3 regions of the Ruegeria sp. YTSA135 genome follow, and region 2 is predicted to be linked to each of the others. Evidence: riboswitches for the same ligand, from Rfam matches in the RefSeq annotation. Region 2 holds a riboswitch; each other region holds the start of a gene.
The links. A riboswitch is a leader RNA that binds a small molecule or an ion and turns the genes downstream of it on or off. The one in region 2 is predicted to bind cobalamin.
Positions count from the first base shown of each region.

Region 1 (5,164 bases), on a different contig from region 2:
ACCGTGTAAAGTGGTTTGCCAAGGCGAGACGCTATATGCTCGACAAACCGCGTCTTGCCACATCCGGTGGGCCCCTTCAGCAGAAGGGGCAAACCGTTTTCATGGGCCGTTTCGAACAGGTTGCATTCGGGGCCTGTCGGTTCATAAAACGGAAGCTGGGGTTGGGCTGCGATGCCGCTTGGTTGCGACTCGATCCAACCTTTCAGGATATCAAAGGCATCTTCGAGACTGTTCTGAACGCCCCACGGAGTCATGACATTTCCGAGTTCGGGCGCAAAATACGCGCCCTCTCCTTGAAGGCTGTGGCAATTGATGCAGGAGTGTTTTCCCCAAATGTGTTTGCTGTGAACGACCACATCACTCAACTCCATACCCGAAGTTGACGTGCCGACGACATACCGGTGGGACTGAACGGTCAGGGCCACGAAAACCACGACAAAAAAGATCGAGCCTCCGTAGAAAATGTTGCGCGCGGACGATTTCGTTAAGATTTCCACCATTAGCTTACCTTTGCGGGCAAGGAATGGGGAATAGTTAGCCGGTGGCAATCGGACCAAGTTTGCGCAAGCGCAATGTTCTGATGATTTCCTTGCCTAGACTTTCGAAAAGGAGGAGAGGTCAATGCGAAAACCAAGCCTGGAAAATTCCAATCTGTCCTTGGAAAGTATAATGCCGTGCCGTCCGCAAACAGTTACCGTGCTCATGCGGCATTGGACGCTGTGTGTGCTGTTTGATAAGTCCCTTTCACACGAACGCGGAAGCGCATTGCGAATACGACGTGAATGATGACGCGTTTCCGCCCGAGTTATGGGAAGCAACGAAACTCTATTCTATTCTGGCCTCACTGATTGCGGCCAAAGCTCGCGGATCAAGAACCTTGATCCTTTTTCGGCGGCTTTCAACCATCCCCTTCTTTTCCCACGCACTAAGCAGGCGACTGACAGTATGCAGGGTGGTTGCAGTCATTTGCGAAAGATCCTGCCGCGTGATCGGAAAGTCGATCTCGATCCCGTCCGGGACTTTACGGCCGGTCTGATGGATAAGGCGCAGCAGCGCATTGGCGACGCGTTGTTCAACCTGTAAGGTTGAGATTTCGACGACCCGATTGTTTATTTCACCCAGACGGATTCCAACGGTCTTGTAGGTTTCGGTCGAAAAGCCGTCATATTCTACTGCGAACGTTTCCCAAAGCCGCATGGGCCAACTCAACGCGATGCTTTCGGTTGCCGTGATCGCCGTCGCTGGATAGGTCTGCCGCCCAATCGCCTTGGCAAAACCCATCAATTGTCCCGCTGGAATGTGTAGTGCAGTGACCTGTTCACCTGTCGGCGTAACCCTGACGACGCGAACACATCCATCAAGCAACAAATAAAACCGGTCGGCCGGCGCATCTTCTTCAAAGATTACGGTACCAGGTTCGTATCGGCGTGAGCTTGCCTGATCAAGGATCGTGCGCATCTGTCGGCGCTCCAGTTTTGAAAAGGGCGGCAGATGCGTCAGCAGGCTTTCGTCAAGCTGCGGTAAGGTCTTGCGCGTCGGTAGGTCGTTCATGAACCGCCTATGCCACAACATCCGGGCTAGTGGCCACTAAATCTCGCCGATCCCACCCGCGCATGACGCCGCAAGAAATTTGTTCCAGAACAATACCCACTTCCGAAAAAGGCCTATGGATCAGCCCGAGAAGCCACAACCAAAAAGTTAGCACAGTGTTTATGACAGCCTTGGCAAGTATCTGGTTTGTTGCATTTCTGCCAAGCGTACCATTTTGTCACCGCTTGTCTCAACGTTGAAAGCGACCAACGCCGCCTCGACAAAGCTCTGTATGCCGGCTGACCCAAAAGAGGCCGCAGGCATTGCCAAACCACTAGGTCAAAGCGGGCATACGCCAGATAGAAAACTCGTCGCGCTGCCCTTTGCGCGCGATCATGAGCAGGTCGCGGTGCGAAAATGTGGGCTAAGTCTATGATCGGCTCGATCCCCGACCTCCTGATCATCTGTCACGAATGCGACGGGATTGACCAGACCCTGTACGATTTGGGCATAAACTGATGCGACGACGCAGATGACTCATAGCTCATAAACTGCGGACAGCCGACCCCACCTAATCGGCGCGCACGGCAGACTTTTGAGACAGCGCAACCTGATTTTCAAGGCTTATCGCAACTTCACGATTGACAATTCGCAGTAGATACAGTCAATTTCCGCGCGTTCTGGTCCGGGTGGGATTCCATCCGGATAATAGGGAACGGGGTGCGGCCATTGCGCCAATTCCTCGACTGCCCCCGCAACTGTAAGCGGTGAGCTTTGCCGGCATATGCCACTGTCCCAAAAGGGATGGGAAGGCCCGGTTTGGCGTCGATCCGAGAGTCAGGAGACCTGCCAGAGCGATCACCCTGTCCGGACGCGGGGCGCGTCTTTGGCAACGGTCTATCCGTAGCGGTGACATTTCGCCGTCTGCGGAGGTTGTTTTCCTCCAACGACAACAACCAATCAAGACACCGAACAAGGTGTCTTATGCCCTTTCTCCGGAAAGGGGTCCGAGGGACAAACAATGAAGAAAACCGCCTTACTGAAAGCGTCAGCCGCGACAGTTTTTGCAGTTGCCACGGCTGCCCACGCGCAAGAAACGATTGATATCGGAACAATCGTGATTTCCGGGGGCTTCACGCCCATTGAAGAACAGAAATACGGCCGTGCAGCCAGTGTGATTACCTCTCAGGAGATTGAGCAGCGTGGTATCACGACAGTGCAAGACGCCCTGCGGGCTGTTCCGGGTGTGTCCGTCAGCGGATCAGGTGATGCCTTGACGCAAGTTCGAATCCGGGGCGCCGAAGCCAACCATACGCTGATCCTGATCAACGGCGTTCCGGCAGCCGGCGGTGACGGAGAATACATCCTGTCCGGCATTCAGACGGCCAACATTGAACGCATCGAGGTTTTGCGCGGCCCGCAATCCGTCTTCTATGGTTCGAACGCTTCGGCTGGTGTGGTCAACATCATCACCAAGAGAGGCGGGCTAGGTCACGAATATGGTGGCACGGTTGAATTTGGTGACGGGTACAACGCGTCCGCCCGGTATTCCTATCGTAACGATAAAGGCGGCGTCGCTGTCGGTATCGCGCGGCTGGACGATGACGGATATGACTATTCCGGCAGCAACGGGGAAAAAGACAGTGTTGACCGCACCACGATTGACCTTACCGGAGATTATTTTGTTGCCGAAGGTTTGAAACTTGGGTTTGTGTTTCGCGATTCAGATGAAAACTATGACTTCGACAGCACAGACTTCCTGGCCACTACCCCCGAGGGTTACGTCGTAGACGATCCTACCCAACGGTCTGAGCGGAAGGAGCGGCTTGGTCAGGTCTACGCTGAATACGAGGCGCGAGGAGGTCAAATGGTTCACCGTTTCAGCTATGATCGGACGGATAACGAACAATCCACCAATGGTGGTACACCGACCGAAACGGACCGGGACTCGGCCCGTTATCTTTTAAGCCTCGGCCTGGACGGGCGCGCGACGGTTGACAGCAACCACTTGCTGAACGGGATCGTGGAATGGGAAGAAGACAGCAGTTCCTCTGATCCCGAGTTTGAACGCGAAACAACATCATACGCGCTGGAGTACCGGGGATCGCTGGAGAATGGGCTGAATGTTCAGGCTGGCATCCGGTACGACGATAACAAAACGTTCCAGAATGATTTCACCTGGACACTGGCGGCGTCTTACACTCTGCCCCAAGGCGTGCGTTTGCACGGATCGGCCGGGACAGGCATCGTCAATCCATCCTATTTCGAATTGTTTGCCGACTCTTTTGGATTTGTCGGCAACCCGAACCTGAAACCCGAGAAAAACAAGTCTTTCGATCTGGGTGCCGAAGTGCCGTTCTGGGCCGGTCGCGGATTGGTTGATGTGACCCTGTTTCACGACGATCTAACTGATGAAATCACGGCGGTCTTCGATCCGGTTTTGGGCAGTTCGACCTTCATCAACCAAGCCGGGGACAGTACCCGCCGCGGGGTAGAGGTTTCGGGCACGCTTGAGGCGACAGACACGCTCGATCTGCGTCTTAGCTATACCTATATCGACGCGGAAAACCCGGATGGATCGGTGGAAGTTCGCCGCCCCCGGCACGAATTATTGCTGACCGCAACGCAAGAGTTCCTGCAAGGGCGCGGGTCTGTAACCGGCGATATTCGTTATGTGGCGGACAATTACGACACGCAATTCTTCGGTAGCTTTGAAACGAAAAAACTGCCCGACTACGTAACCGTTGATGTCGCGGCGCAATACTCACTGACCGACAAAGTCAAACTGACTGGTCGTATCGTCAACCTGTTCGACCGAGAATATTCCGACGTTTGGGGTTTCGCCAAACGCGGGCGCACCGGATATATCGGCCTGAGCGCGGCGTTTTGATCATGTGGCTGCGGTTGATTGCTGTTTGTGTTCTGGTCAGCCTGACCAAAATGGCCTGGGCGCAACCTCAGCGCGTGGTCTCGATAAATGTGTGCACCGATCAGTTGGCCATGATGCTGGCTGCCCCTGGCCAACTGATCTCGGTGTCTTATTTCGCGCGCGACAGCCGCGTGTCGGCCATGACTAAAGAAGCCATGCGCCACGGGGTCAATCACGGTCTCGCCGAAGAAATCTACCTGCAACGGCCGGATCTCGTGATCGCAAATCGCTTTTCTGCACAGGCGACGGTGGACATGCTCAAAAGGCTGAGTGTTCCTGTCGTCGTTTTCGAGTCCGCCCGCTCGCTGGAGGATATCCGCACCAACATCCTGAAAATGGGAGAGGTCCTGGGGCGTCAGTACGCTGCGGACAAGCTTTTGCAGGACTATGATGCAGGGCTTGCAGCACTAACCGCAAATGGGGCGCATGGACCACGTGCCGCGATATACTCAACGCACGGTTGGACATCTGGCGATCAAACCCTGTCTGGCCAAATTCTGACCGCGGCAGGGCTGCAAAATATCGCGACAGAGATGGGCATGACCGCCGGGGGCGTTTTGCCTTTGGAACAATTGGCGCTGTCCGACCCGGACATCGTGATCACCGCGCAACCCTATCCGGGACACAGCCGGGCCGAAGAATACTTGCAGCATCCCGTGGTCAAACATCTACGGGCGCGCTCGGGTCAGGTACTGGTGTCGGATC
Region 1 is NZ_JBXWNC010000003.1:42,985-48,148, reverse strand. Features, by position in the region: gene AC2FIT_RS05015 (CbbQ/NirQ/NorQ/GpvN family protein) at 1-173, opposite strand, end outside; gene AC2FIT_RS05010 (Crp/Fnr family transcriptional regulator) at 826-1,551, opposite strand; cobalamin riboswitch at 2,195-2,398, shown strand; gene AC2FIT_RS05005 (TonB-dependent receptor plug domain-containing protein) at 2,552-4,420, shown strand; gene AC2FIT_RS05000 (ABC transporter substrate-binding protein) at 4,423-5,164, shown strand, end outside.
Region 1: another riboswitch for cobalamin. It lies ahead of AC2FIT_RS05005 (TonB-dependent receptor plug domain-containing protein); the one in region 2 lies ahead of AC2FIT_RS17010 (aromatic ring-hydroxylating oxygenase subunit alpha).

Region 2 (5,164 bases):
AAGCCGTCTAGATCGCCTTCCAGCTATCCCCCATCAGGCTGTAGGGTGAAAACTCAAGGAACTCCGCCCGGAACGGCAGCGCGTCATAGATGCGCAGTCCGTGGTCCAGATGAAACCGCCAGCCCCTGTTTGCACCCTTGAAATCCGCGATATCGGGGTGACCATCGGCCAAAACCTCTACAGTGCCGGTTAGCATCAGTGCATCTCCGGTCTGATAGTCCGGAAACAGCAGACCTGCCTTCGGGTTCAACAGAAAGTTGCCCAGCGTATTGAAAAAATTGTTGCCGGCAAAATCTGGCACCAGCAGGCTGTTGCCCTCAACTTTGACAAACCCAACCCGTCCGCCCCGGTGCGAGACATCAACGCCTGCCTGATCCGGCGTGTTTGCGTGACTTGCGACGTAGAACGCATTGCTCTCTGCGATCGCGTCCCGCGCCCGTGCATCCAATTCAACGAAGCGGTCGTTTGCAGGACGGTCTATGACGGCCCTTGGATCGCGGAGGAACGAAACGTCATGCGTCTGGATATATTTGGGACAATTGCCGAAGGACTGCACCACATCCAGCGAAAACCCATGATCCCCAACCGTACCCACGGTTGCGGTGGCTCGGTTGCGACGACGAGTGGACAGCTCAATCCCAAGAACACCGATCGGGGCTCCGTCCTGTAATGCGGGGTTGAGCGGGTCGTCCGCCAAGGGTCGCGCATCAATGTCCAGACTTCGGTCATGTGGCGTCTGTATGAACCCCGGACGGCCCGAGATCATTGACGCCCACGGCCAGCCATCGGCGTCGACGCTGCCCAAGACCAGAAAGGGAAGCTTGCCAAAGAATTCTCGATGCTGGTCGGGCATGAACGGACGAATGAACTTGCGACCGAATTCCTCGATCCTATCCCGCCTACCAACACGAGATTGCATCTCACGCTCGCCAGCATGAAAGGGAGATTTCATTTCAGTGGCTTGATCGTTCATGGCAGACCTCGTGTGTTGTGGGATCGAAGGCCAGTCGCGGGTGCGACTGGCCAATTGCATAGCAGGATTAGGCTGCGTTCAAGCCAACTGCGGTGCTTGGCATGGGGACAAATCCATCCAGCGCCTCGACATTGGCCAGAAGGCGACGCACATTCGCATAAGGCTCAAGCGAGATGCCACCCTCGGGCGCGTGTGCTGTGTAGCTGTAGATTGCAATATCCGCGATGGTTGGCGCATCGCCGACCAGCCAGTCGCGGCCCTCCAAGTGGTCATCCAGCTTTTTCAGAACATTAGCCGCAGTGGCATGGGTAAACTCCATGTTCAAAGGTGCGTTGAACACGTTGATCAGACGCGCGGCGGCAGGGCCGAACGCAATCTCACCCGCTGCGAGGGTCAGGAATTTCTGCACCTCGGCTTCACCGACAGGATCAGAAGGCAGGTAGGAAGGCGCATACTTCCGGGCCAGATAGACCAAAATGGCGTTGCTGTCGCTTACAACCACGTCGCCGTCTTGCAATACGGGCACCTGACCCGCCGGGTTGAGCGTCAAGAACGGCTCGCGCTTGTGCTCACCACCCGCAAGATCCACGTCGATAACGTCGTGTTTAATCCCGGCAAGGTTGGCGAACAGACGGACCCGGTGCGAGTGACCGGATAGAGGGAAGCTGTGAATTTGGATCGTTTCGGACATCTGGAAACTCTTTCTCTGATTGAGGGTTTGGGCTGTTGATCAGCATCTGTGCCCCAGACATAGTTTGCTTTCACTTGGGCGATAATATATCAATTTGGTGAATTACTATGAACGTGGCGTAGACAATGGATACGATTCAGGGCATGCGAGCTTTTGCGGCAGTGGCAGCACATTCGTCATTTACAGAAGCCGCAAAACAGATCGGTATAAGCACTAAATTGACCAGCAAATATGTTGGCCAGTTGGAGGATCGTTTGAATGCGCAGCTTTTCAACCGAACCACCCGCAGTGTCACCTTGACCGACACCGGGCGATCCTATTACGAACGCTGTCTGCCCCTGCTGGAGCAGTTCGATGAATTAGAACGCCTTGTCCAGCAACGCCAGACAGAATTGGCGGGGCGCATACGGATTACTGCGCCGACAGGCTTTGGCTCGGCCGAATTGATCCATCTGTTAAAACCCTTCCAGACCGAGCATCCAAAGGTCTCGATCGAGCTGCACCTGTCAGATCATCATGTTTCGATGGTTGAGGAAGGCTTCGATCTGGCCATTCGGTTCGGCGTTTTGAAGGATTCGAACCTTGTCGCACGCAAGCTCACGGACATGCGGATTGTGTGCTGCGTGTCACCCGAATACCTGGCGCAGCACGGGACACCAAAAGAACCGGCAGCACTGGCAACCCATAATTGCCTGCTTCAGACCACCGGCAGCTTTTCTGACCACTGGGCGTTCAAAGCAAAAGGTCGAGAATACACGGTTCCGGTTACGGGCAATTTCCGCGCAAACTCACCGCGTGCGGTTGCACATATGGCTGCGGATGGGCTGGGGATCGGGCGGATTCCGCTTTATACGGGGCAGTCCTTTTTGGACACAGGAAAACTGCAACTTCTGTTCGAAGAGCAAGAGGCTTTATCGTTGGGCCTTTACGCGGCCTACCCGCAAAACCGCCACCTGACCGCACGTATTCGTGCGTTGATCGACCACCTTGCGGCGCAGTTTCGCGGGGTTTGAAAACGGCGTTTCGATTGCAGACCTTCGCATCGGTACACAATTCGAACCGCAGGCAGACATTTTCACCAAGCAGTACACCGGCGTGTCTGTTTCAGAGCGGAAAATGTCGCAAGTATTTCAGCGCTGGATTGGGCTTGAAATAACTTACGGCCACGAGGTGCCGACATTTGATTCTCAGGTGGCGGAGAATTGGGAAGCCGGTGCAAATCCGGCACTGCCCCCGCAACGGTAACGAAGGTCAGGCTCAGCAATCAACCACTGGGGGGAGGATCCCGGGAAGGTGCTGAGACCGGGCGCAAGCCCCTTCCAAGTCCGGAAACCAGCCTCGCTGATATGTCAAACTGCGGGTGGCGGTGGGGGCACGGGTTTCGGACGCGATCCTCACGCGCCTCCGGACTGGTCCCTCTTGTCATCTGCCCAAGCAATGCCGCGGGGCGCGGCAGGAGAGCCAGAAGTGAACAGAATTCAAAGCCTGTTGGCGCGTCGAAATCCGGCTTATGCCCTGGAACAGGCATTCTACACCGACCCGGAGATTTTTCAGACCGACCTTGAAACAATCCACTACCGCGATTGGCTATTTGCCATTCCGGCATGTGAATTGGCCAAAGCAGGCGACTATGTCACCTATAACATCGGTGCCTATCGCGTGATCATCGTGCGCGGTGCAGACAATCAAATCCGGGCGTTTCATAACACCTGCCGTCATCGCGGATCGGTGATCTGCAAAGCGTCCAAGGGCCATGCGCCCAAGCTGGTCTGCCCCTACCACCAGTGGACTTATGAACTTGACGGCTCTTTGCTGTGGGCGCGGGACATGGGTGCTGATTTCGACCCCAAGCAGCACGGGTTAAAGGCAGTGCACTGCCGCGAGCTGGCCGGTCTGGTCTATATTTGTCTGGCAGAGGACGCGCCGGACTTTGATACGTTCGCCAATATCGCAGGGGCCTATCTAGAGCCACATGACCTGGGCAATGCCAAGGTCGCTTTCGAAAGCTCTATAATCGAGAACGGGAACTGGAAGCTGGTTTGGGAGAACAATCGTGAGTGTTACCACTGCGGAGGGAACCATCCCGCGCTGTGCCGCACTTTCCCCGATGATCCGACCGTAACCGGCATCGAAGGGGGCGCTCTGCCAGCACATTTGCGAACCCATTTCGACCGCTGCGAAGCCGCAGGGCTGCCGTCACAATTTTACCTGCACGAGGATGGGCAGTACCGTCTGGCCCGAATGCCCCTGAAGGAAGGGGCCCAGAGTTACACGATGGATGGCAAATCCGCCGTGCGCCGCTGGTTGGGCCAATCACCCTTTGCTGATGCGGGATCGTTGTTGAAATTCCATTATCCGACCACGTGGAACCATTTTCTGGCGGACCATTCCATCGTTTTCCGCGTGACACCAATCAGCCCCACGGAAACCGAAGTCACGACGAAATGGCTTGTCCATAAGGATGCCGTCGAAGGCGTGGACTATGACCTGAAACGCCTGACCGAAGTTTGGGAAGCGACCAATGATGAAGACCGCCAGGTGGTTGAGGATAACCAGCAGGGCATCAACAGCCCGGCCTATGTACCCGGACCCTATTCTGCGATACAGGAATCCGGCGTTTTACAGTTTGTCGATTGGTATTGCGCAACTCTGACGCGCCGATTGATCCCTGACGCTTTAGCTGCGGAGTGACGGTTATGGACGTTGTGACCTCGGCAACAGCCGTCTGGCAGGACAGTGAAAGTTTGGAATGCGTCTCGGTCGTGCCCGAAATGCCAAATACTGCCAGCTTTACATTTCGGGCCCCTTCTGGCGCCCTGTTCAGCTACGAGCCCGGACAATTCCTGACGCTGGAAATTCCGGCACCGGGTCAACCGGGCGGCGTTGTGCATCGCACCTATACAATCTCATCGTCGCCTTCACGGCCCAGATCGATCACGATTACGGCCAAGGCGCAGTCCAATAGCATCGGCACGCGCTGGATGCTTGACAACCTGCAACCAGGCATGCGGATCAAAGCCATTGGCCCGGCAGGTTTGTTCACGAATGCCAAGAGTTCCTCTGGCAAATACCTGTTCATCTCGGCCGGTTCAGGCATCACACCCTTGATGTCGATGACAACCTGTATGTGGGATGAAGGGCGCACGCTGGACGTTGTGTTCATCAATTGTGCCAAACGGCCGTCTGAAATCATCTTTCGCCAGCGGTTAGAGCAAATGGCCAGCCGGACGCATGGGCTGAACTTGAAATTTGTAGTCGAGGAACCCGACCCGTACCGCCCCTGGACCGGATATCAAGGCCAGTTTAACCAGCTGATGCTGGGCCTGATGGCACCGGATTATCTGGACCGCGAGGTTTACTGCTGCGGCCCGGAGCCCTTTATGCAAGCTGTGCGCGATGCGCTTGCCGGTCTGGGCTATGACATGGAAAACTACCACCAAGAAAGTTTCGGCGCACCTGTTGAGACTAAAGCACAGCAACCGGAACTGGATGATGTTGTT
Region 2 is NZ_JBXWNC010000014.1:66,640-71,803, reverse strand. Features, by position in the region: gene AC2FIT_RS17025 (pyridoxamine 5'-phosphate oxidase family protein) at 8-973, opposite strand; gene AC2FIT_RS17020 (glutathione S-transferase family protein) at 1,041-1,664, opposite strand; gene AC2FIT_RS17015 (LysR family transcriptional regulator) at 1,790-2,677, shown strand; cobalamin riboswitch at 2,816-3,019, shown strand; gene AC2FIT_RS17010 (aromatic ring-hydroxylating oxygenase subunit alpha) at 3,102-4,355, shown strand; gene AC2FIT_RS17005 (FAD-binding oxidoreductase) at 4,361-5,164, shown strand, end outside.

Region 3 (5,164 bases), on a different contig from region 2:
CCCTCGCCCAACCAATACGTCATCCTTTCACTGGGTGACACGCGGTTCATCGCGGTACGATCAAAAAGCCGGTCGTAAAACGGAGTTGCGGCGTCAATGTCATTCGTCCCGATAACGCAGTAGCTCATTTGCATTGGAGATTTCCTTTTTGAGGCATGTCCGATTGCGTTTTCCGCTGTCGTCACTTGTCGGTCAGCTTGAAGAACTCGATCAATTGGCCGTTAGGATCAGTGATCTTGAGAAGGTGGATTCCGGGCTCCTTGAGTATCTCAGGTGCTGCGGCACCGGTTGCCGCGACGCGGGATCGAAGCACTTCAAGATCGGCAGCTTGCAGATAGGGGACCGCGCCTGACCCAGGCTCGGCCCCGGGTGCGTACCGATCCCGAGAGACGATGGCAAACCAACCGCCTTCGATGTCGAAAGCAACAAAATCGGGCAGTTCGATTGTCGGCGCGCGGCTCAACAGGTTGCGGTAGAAGGACTTAGACTGCTGCACGTCGTCACTTGGCACATAGGCACCCATGGCGGCTATTGCCGTGTCGTCTGCAACATCTGTGGTTTGAGCGGCACCTGCGATTGGAATGAAAAGGGTAAGGGCTAATCTCATGATGGGAATCCTTAATTGACAACGGTCGTGTCTCTACAACCCCTATGCTGACAGCGTGTTGTCAGCATAGCGTCAGTATAAGTGGTGTTGTCGAAAGGGCCCCTTGTGCGACGCGGTGACAGGCTGTTCGAAATCATCGAAATCCTGAGACGGGCGAAGGCGCCCATCTCGGCCCAGACTATTGGGGCCGAATTGGGTGTCACAAAGCGTACGGTCTACCGGGATATGGCCGCTCTGATCGCGCAGGGTGTGCCAATCACCGGTGAAGCCGGTATCGGTTACATCCTTGAGCCGGGTTTCCACATGCCGCCTCTGATGCTGACACCGGATGAGATCGAGGCGGTCATGCTCGGGGTCATGTGGGTCAAAACACGGGGTGAGCCCGAACTAGCGGTGGCCGCTGAAAAGCTGATCACCAAGTTGGAAACCGTTGCACCAGCCAAATACCGAACCTCGTTTCTAGAGCCAGTGGTCAGCGTTGCGCCGATAGGCCAGCCGGAGGAGACGCTCGGGGCTGCATCCATCCGCCGGGCCATTCGGCACCGCAAGAAGATTTCTCTTGTTTATACAGATTTCACAAGTCGACATTCGCGCCGAGTGATCTGGCCGGTCCTTCTGGGTTATCGAGACAAAAGCCGTATCATTGCCGCGTGGTGTGAGTTGCGCCAAGGCTTTCGCTACTTCCGGACCGAGCGGATCGTCGAAGCCGAAGTTCTTGATACGCCAATCCCACGTCGTATGGACCTATTGCGGGCCGAATGGCGCAGGGCTGCGGACGCTGAACGCAAACGCTATGAGGACGGGATACGGGGCTAAGGTGCCCACAGCGGCAATCCGTGCCAATACGCCCAGCCCGTGCCTGGCTGCCTGACGCAAGCGGTTCTGGCCAAAATCACTCTACTCAGCCTTACGCTGCGTAAAAAAGGAGCCAACCGCCCTGTCTCAACTGCATAATCTGCTTCTCATGTTGAAAAACCCTGACCGACCGAATGATTTAAAGCGCATAAGGCGCGGTGGTTCCATGCGCGAGACGTGCTAATAAAAATGGAATTCGGTACAGCCATCTGGCCAAATCCAAAGTTGTTCCCGCAACTGTAGGCGGAAAGCCGTCCCGAGATCGTCCACTGGGCACAGACCTCGGAAGGATGAGGAAAGCGTTGACTTGCAAGTCAGTTGAGCCCCGACCCTGCGGACAGCGCGCGGTGTGGCTTAAGCGGATATCATCCTTGTTCACGGCCTGGGCTTTTCAACATGGTCAGACCGTTGATTTCAGAGTTGGGCGCCGAAGCGATAGCCTTTGTCGCGACTGATTGTGTCACGCCGGTCAAGGTCGGTGGTGAATTTGACCTGCATGCATAGAAATGTTTGTCAAACAGTGTGACCTCGCATGACGCGTTTGGGGACTTGACGGATGCCCACGGTATGAACTTCCCTGCACCCGTCGGCATCGATCCCAAGGCTGAGCCTTCGGCACAGGACGTTGCAGTCCTGATTAATCAACTGAAAGCTGAAGGTTCGGCGGCACTGTTCGCAGAAAATATCACCAACCCGGCCCTGGTTCAGCAAATCTCGGAGGAAACGGCGCTCAAGATCGGTGGCCGCCTGTTCTCGGACGCACTGTTGATCGGGTCAGTCAGCTGATCAACCCAACACGAGGTGGATTTTTCACCATCAATTCGAAAAATCGCATTCACAGAAGTGGTATGATTGGGCCGTAGTTCGCATGGGATACTGTGCCGCATGACGGGCTGTCGCAGGGTGTCTTTTACCCTCAATATCCAACGCGAACTGTCTATCAAACGAACCAAATACAGGTGTGAGATGGACACATCACTGCTGTCCCGAATTCAATTTGGGGCGAATATCTCCTTTCATATTCTTTTCCCGACGATCACGATCGCACTGGGCTGGGTGCTGCTGTTTTTCAAGCTGCGCTTCAACGCAACCGGGGATGAGAAGTGGATGCAAGCCTATCGTTTCTGGGTCAAGGTCTTTGCCTTGTCCTTCGCCATGGGTGTCGTTTCCGGAATTACGATGTCTTTCCAATTCGGCACCAATTGGCCTGGCTTTATGGAGGCTGTCGGAAATATCGCAGGGCCGTTGCTGGCTTACGAAATTCTAACGGCGTTTTTCCTTGAGGCCGTGTTCCTTGGCATCATGCTGTTTGGCTTTTCAAAGCTGCCGAACTGGCTGCACACGACTGCAACCTTTCTCGTGGCGTTTGGTACCACCATGTCCGCGTTCTGGATTCTGGTTCTGAACAGCTGGATGCACACGCCCGCAGGGTTTGAGATGCGCGACGGTGTGGCCTTTGCGACAGATTGGTGGGCGATCATTTTCAACCCCTCAATGCCGTACCGCTTGACCCATATGTTGTTGGCTAGTGGCCTGACAGTGGCCTTTCTGATCCTCGGCCTGTCAGCTTTTCGCTGGCTGGTCGGAGACCGTGGCCCGGACGTGCGGGCCACGTTCAAGACTGCGGCGCGGCTTGGTGCGCTGCTGATCCCGGTGCAAATCTATATGGGTGACCTGCACGGCCTGAACACGCTAGAGCATCAGCCTCAGAAAGTGGCCGCGATGGAGGGTAACTGGGAGACCAAATCCAACGTCCCGCTGGTGTTGTTCGCAATCCCGGACGAGGAATCGCGGGATAACCGCCTTGAGGTCAGCATCCCGAACCTTGCCTTGATCATCCTGACGCACAAGGCCGATGGTGTTGTGCCGGGCCTGAACGATTTCGTGGCCGAGGATGGCACCGCTCTGCACCCGCCGGTTGCGCCTGTTTTCTGGTCATTCCGCGTCATGGTGGGAACAGGCATTACCATGCTTTTGCTCAGTTGGTCCGCGCTCTGGTTCATGCGGCGGGGCCGTGGGCCGGGTGGGGTGCCAAAGCTGATGCAGGTGGCGCTGGTGCCGATGGCCTTTTTAGGGTGGGTTGCCACTCTGGCGGGTTGGTACACGACCGAAATTGGTCGCCAGCCGTGGCTTGTGCAGGGCGTGCTGACGACGGAACAGGCGGTGGCAGACGTTCCCGCCCCGATGGTGGGAACCACTTTGGCGGCATATCTGATGATCTATGCGCTGCTGCTGGCTGCTTATGTCGGAGTGTTGTTCTACCTAGCCCGTAAAGCGGCCAGAACCGGCCTGTCGCAGCAAAATCATCCTGCTTCGGCGCCCCAGGGCGTCAAAGCGGTACCGGCGGAGTAAACGCGATGGAACTCTTTGGTGATCCGACCTACTGGCTGCCGCTCGCCTTTGCGGCACTCATGGGGGTGTCGATTCTGGTCTATGTCATATTGGACGGTTTCGACCTTGGCGTAGGGGTCCTGTTCCCCTTCGCCGATGACGCGGAGAAAGACCGGATGGTCGCCTTGATCGGGCCGTTCTGGGACGCCAACGAGACATGGTTGGTTCTGGCCATCGGCATTCTGCTGGTGGCCTTTCCAACCGCTCATGGGGTGATCCTGACGTCACTTTACCTGCCAGTTGCCATCATGCTGATCGGTCTGATCCTAAGGGGCGTTGCGTTCGAGTTTCGGGTCAAAACGCCCTCGCATCACAAATACTACTGGAACCTGGCCTTTTTTGCGGGCTCTTCGATAACCGCCCTATCGCAGGGCTTCATGCTGGGCAAGTACATCATGGGGTTGGAAAGCAATTGGGCCACATGGGCCTTTGCGATGATTACGGCTGTTTTCCTGGCCGTTGGGTATTCGTTCATCGGCGCCTGCTGGATTATCCTCAAAACCGACGGAGAACTACGGGAAAAAGCCGTTCGATGGGCCAAAGGGGGCATCTGGGGGCTTATTATCGGGCTCGGTGCCGTCTCGTTGGTGACCCCGTTGGTCAGCCCTCGTATCTTCGAGAAATGGTTCACCTTCCCCGAATTTTTCCTGCTGTTGCCGCTGCCTCTGATGTCCGGGGTCTTGATCGCGTTGCTGTGGTACGCTTTACGCCACCTTCCGACTAGGAATGACAGTTGGGCCTGGTTCCCGTTTGCGGCGTCGATTGTTTTGTTCACGCTCGCGTTCTTTGGGATGGCCTATAGTTTTTACCCCTATGTCGTCCCCGAGCAGTTGACGATTTACGAGGCGGCCAGCGCGCCAGAAAGCCTGTTCATCATCCTTATCGGCGCGATTTTTGTGTTGCCTGTCATCGCCGGGTACACTGCCTTGTCATATACGATCTTTCGCGGCAAGGCGACGGAGCTGCGCTATGACTAGGTCTTTTAGGTACACGATCGGCGCTTGAATCTCAGCAGTTTCAAGATGACTTCTGCGCATTTCGATTTACCTTTTCGAAATGCGCGATCTGGTTGACAGGGCTTATGTTTGGTTTTCTGCGGCTGTGGCGGTCATGCTGTTGGCAGGAACATTGATTGTCATTCTGCTTGCGACAGCCAGTTTCCTTCGGGAAACCGCGGCCGTTGTGATGGCCTCTGGCACCGGCGTGACATACGAGGACCTGCAACAGCTTTTGCCCTGCTGCTGGGGGCGATAATAGCGTTGGAACTGGCCCATTCCGTGCATTTGATGGTGAAGGGCAGCAAGGGTTACG
Region 3 is NZ_JBXWNC010000003.1:57,721-62,884, forward strand. Features, by position in the region: gene AC2FIT_RS05075 (VOC family protein) at 1-134, opposite strand, end outside; gene AC2FIT_RS05080 (VOC family protein) at 182-607, opposite strand; gene AC2FIT_RS05085 (helix-turn-helix transcriptional regulator) at 713-1,423, shown strand; cobalamin riboswitch at 1,602-1,804, shown strand; gene AC2FIT_RS05090 (metal ABC transporter solute-binding protein, Zn/Mn family) at 1,985-2,248, shown strand; gene AC2FIT_RS05095 (cytochrome ubiquinol oxidase subunit I) at 2,429-3,814, shown strand; gene AC2FIT_RS05100 (cytochrome d ubiquinol oxidase subunit II) at 3,820-4,830, shown strand; gene AC2FIT_RS05105 (hypothetical protein) at 4,910-5,107, shown strand; gene AC2FIT_RS05110 (phosphate-starvation-inducible PsiE family protein) at 5,113-5,164, shown strand, end outside.
Region 3: another riboswitch for cobalamin. It lies ahead of AC2FIT_RS05090 (metal ABC transporter solute-binding protein, Zn/Mn family); the one in region 2 lies ahead of AC2FIT_RS17010 (aromatic ring-hydroxylating oxygenase subunit alpha).